One region of the Clostridium neonatale genome, then DNA from elsewhere that is predicted to be linked to it. Evidence: riboswitches for the same ligand, from Rfam matches in the RefSeq annotation. Region 1 holds a riboswitch; the other holds the start of a gene.
What was found. Region 1 has a riboswitch for thiamine pyrophosphate ahead of thiT (energy-coupled thiamine transporter ThiT). Riboswitches for the same ligand answer to the same signal wherever they lie in the genome.
Positions count from the first base shown of each region.

Region 2: another riboswitch for thiamine pyrophosphate. It lies ahead of thiW (energy coupling factor transporter S component ThiW); the one in region 1 lies ahead of thiT (energy-coupled thiamine transporter ThiT).

Region 1 covers NZ_UICR01000001.1:108,886-114,451, forward strand. Annotated here, with positions in the region: gene CNEONATNEC86_RS00480 (prolipoprotein diacylglyceryl transferase) at 1-593, shown strand, start outside; gene CNEONATNEC86_RS00485 (YhfM domain-containing protein) at 590-1,426, shown strand; gene CNEONATNEC86_RS00490 (Mrp/NBP35 family ATP-binding protein) at 1,447-2,292, shown strand; gene CNEONATNEC86_RS00495 (ferredoxin) at 2,415-2,609, shown strand; gene thiT (energy-coupled thiamine transporter ThiT) at 2,754-3,440, opposite strand; TPP riboswitch at 3,578-3,679, opposite strand; gene CNEONATNEC86_RS00505 (hypothetical protein) at 3,705-3,911, opposite strand; gene CNEONATNEC86_RS00510 (anaerobic ribonucleoside triphosphate reductase) at 4,205-5,566, shown strand, end outside.
Region 2 covers NZ_UICR01000002.1:1,400,061-1,405,626, reverse strand. Annotated here, with positions in the region: gene nagE (N-acetylglucosamine-specific PTS transporter subunit IIBC) at 1-244, shown strand, start outside; gene sdaAB (L-serine ammonia-lyase, iron-sulfur-dependent subunit beta) at 625-1,302, shown strand; gene sdaAA (L-serine ammonia-lyase, iron-sulfur-dependent, subunit alpha) at 1,379-2,263, shown strand; TPP riboswitch at 2,332-2,442, shown strand; gene thiW (energy coupling factor transporter S component ThiW) at 2,534-3,058, shown strand; gene thiD (bifunctional hydroxymethylpyrimidine kinase/phosphomethylpyrimidine kinase) at 3,097-3,882, shown strand; gene thiC (phosphomethylpyrimidine synthase ThiC) at 3,995-5,311, shown strand; gene thiM (hydroxyethylthiazole kinase) at 5,374-5,566, shown strand, end outside.

The DNA of each region.
Region 1 (5,566 bases):
TGTTAGGCGGAAAGTTATTATTTATAATAACTGAATTTAAGGAAGTTTTACAAGATCCAAGTATATTGAAAAACTTTGGATATGGGTTTGTTATTTATGGTGCTATAATCGGTGGAGCTCTATCTATATATTTATACTCTAAGAAAAAAGGGTGGAATACGTTAGAATTATTAGATATGACTATTCCAGGTGTAGCTATAGCACAGGGATTTGGAAGGATAGGTTGTTTTCTAGCAGGTTGCTGCTATGGGGCTGAAACGGATTTGCCAATTGGAGTTGTGTTTCCAGAGGGGTCTCTTGCACCAGCTGGAATTCATATTCATCCGACTCAATTATACTCATCAGCTTTCGATTTTATATTAGGATTTTTCCTTTTATATTATTCAAAGAAAGAGAAGAAATCTGGAAAAGTAGTAGGTTGTTATTTAATCATATATAGTATAGGTAGATTTTTGATTGAGTTCTTGAGAAATGATCCAAGAGGTAGTGTAGGAATTCTTTCTACATCACAGTTTATTGCTATATTTACTTTAATCATTGGAATAGTGGTTTTTAATTTCCATAAGTTGATTAAAGGAGTGTATAGGAAGTGAGAAAAAAGAAATTTATAATTTTAAGTATATTAATAGTTACTATTATAAGTAGTTTATTCTCAGGATGTACTTTATTGGACAATTTAGCTATTAAGGCTAATTTGAGAAATGAAAGTTTTGACTACATAAAGCAAGAGAAAGTAGATCAAATAATAATACAAAATTTTAGAGATAGTGGATTTAGATTTATAGTAAATGATCCTCAGGCAATTAATGATATATATAAAATTTTGAAGAAGGGCAAAATCGTTTCTGATAAATCTTCTCTTGATCCTGATTACATATTTGAAGTTCAGATTGGAGACGAAGTAAAAAAGTATAATTATATAGTTGGTACTGATGAAAAAGGTAAGGGTAATTTTTATAATGATCAAGAGTCATTTATAGTTCCAAAGACTTTGGAAAATACAATAATGCAAAATCTTTCATTTATAAGAAAGCCAAGAGATTTTCAATATATTTACTATCAATCAATCCTTGATATACTTGAATTAAAAAAAGATGCATTATCATCTAATAGTAAAGTCGGAATAGATATTTCAGGTGATACAGAATGCTTGAAATATATATTTTCAGTAGAATTATTAGATTTTGAAGAGAGCATAAAGAAAATACTACCTAATGCTGAATTAGTTAAAAACAATTCAGATCAATTTGATACAATAATAACAGTTAAAAATAGAGGGTATAGCACAACTATATTTAAAACATTGATAACTGTGGATAATAAAAAAGACAATTCTTATGAAAATTACTATATTCAAGCTGAATATAGTTATAAGGATTGGAATATTAACATTAGTGAACCAAATGAAAAGCCAAGAGATTGGTAAAGAGCAAGGAGGACTATGCGATGGGAAACTGTGATAGCTGTCCAAGTAAGGGCACTTGTCAAACAAAAAAAGAAGATTGTAATGGTGTAGAATCTTCAAAATTACAGCCAAGATTCGGAAGGATAAAGAATGTTATAGGTGTAATAAGTGGTAAAGGTGGAGTTGGTAAATCAACTGTAACTGGTATCATGGCAGCAATGTTAGCTAAAAGAGGATATAAGGTTGGTGTACTTGATGCTGATATTACAGGACCTTCTATGCCAAGAGTTTTGGGTATAAATGAGAAGAGAGCTGGAATAGTGCCTATTAATGATGAGGTTGTTAGATTTGATCCAGTTGAAACTGATTGTGGTATAAAAGTAATATCAATGAATCTTGTTAATCCAGTAGAAGAAGAACCTCTTATCTGGAGAGGCGGGATTATAAATGGCGTGCTTAAACAAATATTTGTTGATACTAACTGGGGAGAACTTGATTATTTACTTATAGATATGCCACCAGGCACAGGAGATATTGCATTAACTGTTATGCAGGAGTTTCCTATAAATGAACTAGTTATTGTTTCAACACCACAAGATATGGTATCAATGATAGTTAAGAAAGTTGTAATAATGGCTAATAAAATAGGTGTTAAAATTAAAGGCGTCGTAGAAAATATGGCTTATATTAATTGTCCGGATTGTGACAAAAAGATAAGAGTATTTAGTAATAAATCATCTGAAGAAAATGCTGAATATTTAGGAATACCATTAATAGGAGAACTTCCTATTGATATTAATCTTACAGACGCATTAGCGCAAGGTAAATTAGAAGAGTATGTTAAAGAAGATCCATTATATTCATTAATATTCGAAGGATTATATTAATAAAACTTACTGCCCAAGAATGATCTGAAAATCATTCTTGGGCAGTATTATTTTGATTATGAATAATTCTTTTATTATAGGTAAATAATAAAATTGAAATTTTTTAGAGAGGAAGTATGAAAATGAAAGCTGCAGTTGATAAAGATACTTGCATAGCATGTGGATTATGTCCATCTATATGTCCAGAATGTTTTGAAATAGAGGATGATGGAAAGGCTGGATTCATAGTTGATGAAGCACCAGATGGAACAGAAGGAGAAGTTCAAGAAGCTGTAGACAGCTGCCCAGTAGCTGCAATATCAATTGTAGAAGAATAGAAAACTTGATTTTTGTTATTTCTTCTATAATTGTAGTCTTAATTTATATTAAGAAATCATATTTTAGAAAATAAAAAATGATTATATTTAATAGTAAAACTATTTTAAATATAATCATTTTTTTATTTTAAAGTAATAATGATATTATACTGTACCAAACTTAGATGTAGCATTTATTATTCTGTTAACTGGAAGGACTGATACTATTACTAAACATATGATACCTTCTATTCCTATCATAGGTCCATTAACAGATAATGAGTAAATCCAAGAAGACATTCCTTCAGGAGCATACATACCAAAGAAGGCAACTCCTGATATAAAGTGACACAAAAATCTAATGAATACAGATATACCTACACCGAGTAATCTCTTGTCCTTAAAGAATCCAGCAAGTCCTAAAGCAGTAAATGGAAGTGGATAATCAAATAGTACTTGGACTGGATGAAGGATATATGGATCCATAATGAATGTAATTACTCCATAAAGGAATCCTGTTAAACATCCAACCTGAGGTCCGTACATAAATGCAATAAGCAGTATAGGAACCATACTTCCTAAAGTTATACTACCTCCTTGTGGAAAGTGATAAAGTCTAAGTAGTTTTAGTATAGTTGCTAATGCTAAAGCAATCCCTATTCTTGTTATTAATTGAGATGTAAATTCTATCTTTTTTGCTTTAATTAATACAATTAATAATGCAATACATCCAATTATAGTAGCAACTGTTAACCACGCATTCTGTGGATTTTCTGTAAATTGTTCCTTTAAACTAGGAACAATCTGAGTTAATGAAAAGAATTCATCCTTCCATCCAAAAAAATTTTCCATAAAAAACCTCCTTTGTGTGCTTGTCCATATTATTTTATATGGATTGGGTAAGCCAGAGTATAAATCAAATTTTTTTATTATAGTAGAAAATTGATTCAACTCTATACAGGAGATATCAACCGAATAAATAGATATTTATTTTTATAAGGTTGCATTCCCTACGCTAGAATTAACTAGATCAGGTTTAAAGGGTTTATGATTTCTCAAATCTCAGCACAAAGGCTCCCCTAGCACATTACTATATTATTTATTGTATATTTAAATCTATATATAGTCAATTACATTATATACATTTAATTTATCGATATTATTATGATGAGAAATATATGAAGATGTATTTTCGTTTAAAGGCATATTGTAAGTCTTAATTGTATTATTTAATAAACTATGAGATGAAATGGTTGAGATATTATTATTATTATCAATTATTGAGCTTTCTTTAAATGTAGAATCCAGAATAAATCCTTTCATAATTAAAACCTCTTTTTTTATATTATTTTATAAATATTTTTAACAAAAAAATTTTTTTTATTCCTTAAAATAATACTGAATCCACATGTAATCTGATTTTAAATGATCTTTAAATTAGTCAAATATCCAATATGGGTAAAAATTCGAATAATATGAAGATAATATGACCTAACTAGATATAATTGAAATATTTTCGTTTAAAAATAAAAAATTAGAAGTATTGCTAACACATATTTAATAAAGTATAATAAAACAATGATGATACTAGATATTGTGTTGTGGGAGGAATATTAATGCTATATGTTGTAAAAAGAGATGGGAGACAAGTGGATTTCAACTCTGATAAAATAGCTCAAGCTATAAAGGGCTCAGCTAATGAAATCGGTTTAGATTTAAAAGAAAGTCAAGTTCTAGATACGGTAAAAAAGGTAATATCATTTATAGAAGTAGAAGCAAAATTAACTATAAGTGTAGAAGAAATTCAAAATTTAGTTGAAAAAGCATTGAGCGAACAAGGTCTTAAGGAAATTGCAGCGGCATATTCTGGATATAGACAAGAAAGAACAAAAGTTAGAGAAATAAAATCAGACTTAATGAAAGCTATACGTAGTATAGGTGTAGAAACAGATAGAGATAATGCAAATGTAGGAAATAACTTTAGCTCAAAGTTATTAAGAATAGCATCAGAATCAAATAAGTGGAATACTTTAGCAATAATGCCAAAGTTCTTAGCTAAGGCTCATGAAACTGGAGACTTATATTATCATGATTTAGATAGTTATAATTTAACTGTAAACTGTCTACACATACCTACAAGAGAAATATTAGAAAAAGGTTTCAACACTGGATATGGAACAATAAATGCTCCAAAGAGAATAGAAACAGCTGCAGAATTATCTTGCATATTACTTCAATCAACTCAAAACGATATGTTTGGGGGCCAATCACATCCAGATTTTGATAATGATATGGCAATCTTTGTAGAACCTACAAGAGAAGAGATTAGGAAAGAATTTAAAGAATTAGGTTTATCAGATGAAAAGATTAATGAAGTGTTAGAAAAGAAAGTAAGGGAAAGAGTTCACCAAGCTATGCAAGGTGTAGTTTATAATTTGAATACAATGCATTCAAGAGCAGGATCTCAAGTTCCGTTTAGTTCAATAAACATAGGATTGCCTACAAGTGAAGATGCGGCATTAGTATGTGAGATTTTCCTTTTAGAATATGAAAAAGGATTAGGTAAAGGAGAACAACCTATTTTCCCTAATATAATTTTTAGAGTTAAAGAAGGCGTAAATAGAGAAGAAAATGATCCATACTTCTATTTATATAAATTAGCATGTAGAGTTGCAGCAAAAAGAATGAACCCTACTTTTATGAATATAGACGCAGACTTTAATAAAGAATACTATGATAAAGGATATGTTCCAGCAACAATGGGATGCAGAACATACATAATGAAGAACGTTAATGGGGAGCCTGGTTGTAAAGGAAGAGGAAACATTGCTCCAACAACTATTAATTTACCAAGAATAGGTCTACAAGCAAAGGGCAGTGTAGATAAATTCTTTGAAATATTAGATTCAAGACTTGAATTAGCAAAGGATTCTCTACTTCATAGATATGATGTGTTGAAAAAACTAAGAGTTAAAGAT
Region 2 (5,566 bases), on a different contig from region 1:
TAATTATACAGAAGTTGCATCTATCATATTAAAAGGTGTTGGAGGAAAAGAAAATATAACTTCAATTGATAATTGTGTAACAAGATTACGTTTAGAAATTAAAGATCAATCACGCGTAGATGAAAAATTAATTAAATCAGCAGGTGTATCAGGCGTTATGAGACCAGGTAAGACAAGCCTACAAGTTATAGTAGGTACGCAAGTTCAATTTGTAGCTGATGAATTTAAAAAACTATGTAGATAATAAATTGTTTATAAAGAAATATTTAAATAATTAATCATTTATAAGGATAGCATTCTAATTGCTATCCTTATTTCGGGTAAATTAATAATATTAATGTATTATTTAATAAGTTAGAAAAATATATATATTACAATAATAAAATTTCATTTAAGATGTTTACAGTCTAAGTAAATACCAGCCTACAAAATGTAGAAAAGTAATTGCAACATATATATTTAAATTTTTTGAGTTATAAAATTTAAATATTTAAATAAACTATGCTTATATTCTTATAAAAATGACAAAATAATTATATAATGTAGATACTTTAAATATAATATGTTTTAATAAATTTTGAGAAACATTACAATCGTTAAAAGTAAATAAGGAGAAATTCGATTATGAAAGGTATAGGAATATTTGATATACTTGGACCAGTAATGATAGGTCCATCTAGTTCACATACAGCAGGAGCAGCTAGACTTGGGAAAATAGCAAGAAGTATAGCTGGAGGAGAAATAGCAGAAGTAACATTTTTACTACATGGTTCTTTTGCAAAAACATATAGAGGTCATGGAACAGATAAAGCTTTGGTAGCAGGAATACTTGGGATGGAACCTTATGATGAAAGGCTTAGAGATTCTATGGAAATAGCAAAAGAATTAGGAGTGAAATTCCTATTTAAAGAAGCAGATTTAGGTGATGTTCATCCTAATACAGTTAAGTTTATAATGAGAACTGTAGATGATAACTATTGTGAAGTGATGGGATCTTCTATTGGTGGTGGAAATATTAAAATATGTGAGGTAAATGATAATGAAGTAGAATTTACAGGAATATATGAAACATTGATTATATCTCATAAAGATGTACCGGGGGTCATTAATTCAGTTACTCAGATTCTTTCAAGTGAAAATATAAACATAGCATTTATGAAAGTTTTTAGAGATAGAAAAGGCGAAGAAGCAACTATGATTTTTGAAATGGATAATAGGATAAATGAGGATGTTATAGATAAAATAAAAAAATTAGAATTTGTATTTAAAGTTATTGCAATTAGCCCAGTACAAGAAGAATAATAAATTGCTTTGGAATGCATATAATTTGAGATATAGTATTAAACAATAGCGTAAGAAGAAAGGTGGAACAGGTAATATGCTTGCAAGAACAGGAGAAGAGTTATTAGAATTATGTGATAAACATAATATTTCTTTAAGCGAGTATGCTATAAGATGTGAAGTTGAAGAGAAGGGATCAACAAGAGAGAAAGTAATAGAAAAGATGAGAAAAAACTTAAAAGTAATGAAGGATGCAGCAAAAGCAGGAACTGAAAAAGAAGTTTACTCACTTAGTGGCCTTATTGGCGGAGATGGACATAGATTAAATAATTACGCTAAAAATAAGAAGACTTTAACAGGAAGAGCTACTAATATAGCTATGGCAATGGCCCTTGCATCATCAGAAGTAAATGCTTCCATGGGGAAAATAGTTGCATGTCCAACAGCAGGATCATGTGGAATATTACCAGCAGTTATTTTAGCAGCAGGTGAAGTGTTGGAATTGTCAGAGGATGAAATGATAAATGGACTTCTTGCAGCTTCAGCTGTTGGAATGATTATTGGAATGAATGCAACCCTTTCCGGTGCAGAAGGAGGATGCCAGGCAGAGTGCGGATCAGCCTCTGCAATGGGAGCAGCAGCAGTAGTTGAATTAATGGGTGGAACTCCTAAAATGAGTTTAGATGCTGGGTCAATAATACTTCAAAATGTATTAGGTTTAGTATGCGATCCAGTAGCAGGTTTAGTAGAAATACCATGTGCAAAAAGAAATGCACAAGGTGCTATTACTGCTCTTTGTACAGCAGATATGGTGATGGCAGGGGTTGAAGCTAAAATACCTTTTGATGATGCTGTTGAAGCAATGTATAAAGTAGGAAAAAGTTTACCATCAGCACTTAGAGAAACTGCAATGGGAGGAGTAGCTGCAACAAAGGAAGGACTTAGGCTTAAAGAAAAAGTATTTGGAAAAAATAATGAGTAAAGAATGTAAAATATCTTGACTATTTTATAATATTGGTATAATGTTTAATTTGTGGATAAAATTAAATAATTTATAACTAGGGGAGCTGATACATCGGCTGAGATTGGAAAGATTGATTTCCTAGACTCTTATAACCTGATTTGGTTAATGCCAACGGAGGGAAGTACAAAATAATTGCGTGTATATTTATAATGTAACCCTTTGGGTTACATTTTTTTTTACGTAGTTTTTGTATAGTTTCCTAAAATTAAAAGATAAGGAGGCTGAAAAATGAACGAAAAGAGTAAAGCACAAAAAATTGCACTAAGTGGTGTACTTATTGGTATGGCTGTTATATTCGGAACATTCTCAATACCAATAGGAGCAGCAAAAATATCGCCAGTACAACATTTTGTTAATGTAGTTGGAGCAGTAACTCTTGGACCAATATATGCGATGTGTAATGCGTTTGTAGCATCACTTATACGAAATATATTAGGGACAGGCAGTCTGTTAGCATTCCCAGGTAGTATGGTAGGTGCATTATTTTCAGGTATTCTTTATAAAAAATTTAAGAGAATACTTGTTGCTGTAATTGGAGAAGTAGTAGGTACAGGAATATTAGGAGCATTACTTGCGTATCCACTAGCAGCAGCATTTTTAGGAAAAGAAGGAGCAGTAATAATGTTTGTAGCACCATTTATGCTTAGCTGCAGTGCAGGTGCAATAATTGCATATGTATTTCTAAAGATTCCTGTTATAGAACATACATTAATAAATAGAAGCTCGCATAATTTAGAAGCTAAAACTAACTAAATATTAAGTATTATATCTAAAACAAAGGATGTGAAGGTATGTATAGAGCATTAACAATTGCAGGTTCAGACAGTTGTGGGGGAGCAGGAATACAAGCAGATTTAAAATCATTTTCTGCAAATGGTGTATATGGAATGAGTGTTATAACTGCTATAACTGCTCAAAATACAATGGGCGTATTTGGGATACAAGATATAGAACCGCAAATGATAGAAAAACAAATAGACGTAATTTTTGAAGATATAAGAGTAGATGCAGTAAAAATTGGAATGGTATCTAAAATTGAATCTATAAAGGCTATAGCAAATGCATTAAACAAAGTTGAAGATTTATGTGATATTGTGTTAGATCCAGTTATGATTTCAAAAAGTGGATTTAATTTATTATCACCAGATGCAAAAGAAACATTAGTAAAAGAATTATTTCCACTAGCAACATTAATAACACCTAATCTTCCAGAAGCGGAAGAGATTTTAGGCGTTGAAATAAAGAATTTAGAGCAAATGAAGGATGCTGCTAAAAAATTAATTGAATTAGGGCCAAAGGCAGTATTAGTTAAAGGTGGTCACTTAGAAGATGATGCAACAGACTTATTATATGATGGTAATGAATTTGTATTATTTCCACAAGAAAGAATAAATACAACTCATACACATGGGACAGGATGTACATTATCATCAGCAATTGCTGCTAATATAGCTAAGAAAATGAATATAAAAGATGCAGTAGGTGAAGCTAAAAATTATATTACGGGAGCTATCAAAAATGGTTTTGAGCTTGGCAAAGGCGTTGGCCCAACTCACCATTTTTATAAATATTATTAATTAGTTGTACCCCTGAGGTAGATCAGGGGTAATAAAAAAATTGGGTTAAGTCTAAATTTGTTTAAAAATTCCCTTAGAATTCTCTAGGGAAATATTTAGGAGGAAAATTAAGATGAGTTATAAAACACAAATGGAAGCAGCTAAAAAAGGTATAATTACAAAACAAATGGAAATCGTAGCAGATAAGGAACAAATAGAAGCAGAAAAATTAAGACAACTTATAGCAGAAGGAAAAGTTGTAATACCGGCTAATGTTAATCATAAATCACTAAATCCAGAAGGTGTTGGCGATGGATTAAGAACTAAGATAAATGTGAACTTAGGTATTTCAGGTGACTCAGTAGATTATTGCAGAGAAATGGAAAAAGTTAAATTAGCTATTGAATATGGTGCAGAAGCTATAATGGATTTAAGTAATTATGGTAAGACACAAGAATTTAGAGAAAAACTAATAGAATATTCTCCAGCTATGATAGGAACAGTTCCTATGTATGATGCAATTGGATATTTAGAAAAAGATCTTTTAGATATTAAAGCAGAGGATTTTCTTGAAGTAGTAAGAAAACATGCAGAACAAGGTGTTGATTTTGTTACTATTCATGCTGGAATAAATAAAAGAACTATTTCTGTATTTAAAGAAGATAAAAGAAAGATGAATATAGTATCTAGAGGAGGTTCTCTTCTATTTGCATGGATGGAGATGACAGGAAATGAAAATCCATTTTATGAACATTATGATGAATTATTAGAAATTCTTAGAGAGCATGATGTAACTATTAGTCTTGGGGATGCTATGAGACCAGGATGTATTGATGATTCAACTGATGCAGGTCAAATTTCAGAATTAATGGAACTTGGCTTATTGACTAAAAGAGCATGGGAAAAAGATGTACAAGTTATGATTGAAGGACCGGGACATATGGCAATGAATGAAATAGCAGCTAATATGCAAATAGAAAAAAGACTATGCCATGGAGCACCATTTTATGTACTTGGACCATTAGTAACAGATATTGCACCAGGATATGATCATATAACATCAGCGATTGGTGGAGCTATTGCAGCAACCAATGGAGCAAACTTCCTTTGCTATGTTACACCAGCAGAACATTTAAGATTACCAGATATTAATGATGTTAAAGAAGGAATTATAGCATCAAAGATTGCAGCCCATGCAGCTGATATAGCAAATGGTGTTAAAGGAGCAAGAGATAGAGATAATGCAATGGCAGATGCACGTCAAAAATTAGATTGGGAAGCTATGTTTAAGGTTGCACTTGATGGTAATAAGGCTAGAGAATACTTTGAAAGCATTCCACCAGAGGATCAACACAGTTGTTCTATGTGCGGAAAAATGTGCGCAGTAAGAACTACAAACAGAATTTTAAATGGAGAAAAAGTTGAATTATTACAAAAAGAGAGTAAGTAGTTGAGAGCTGACAGTTAAGGCGTAAAGGTTACAGGTGTCAGCTGTCAAAAGGAGGGGTTTAAATGAGCAGTGAAATTTTAAATAAAGTAGGAAATTTATTAGAAAATATTAAGAAAAAGAAGCCATTAGTACATAGTATAACTAATTATGTTACAGCAACTGACTGTGCAAATATAATACTTGCTATTGGCGGATCACCAACAATGGCTGATTTTTCAAAAGAAGTTGAAGCAATAGCATCTATTTCATCTGCTG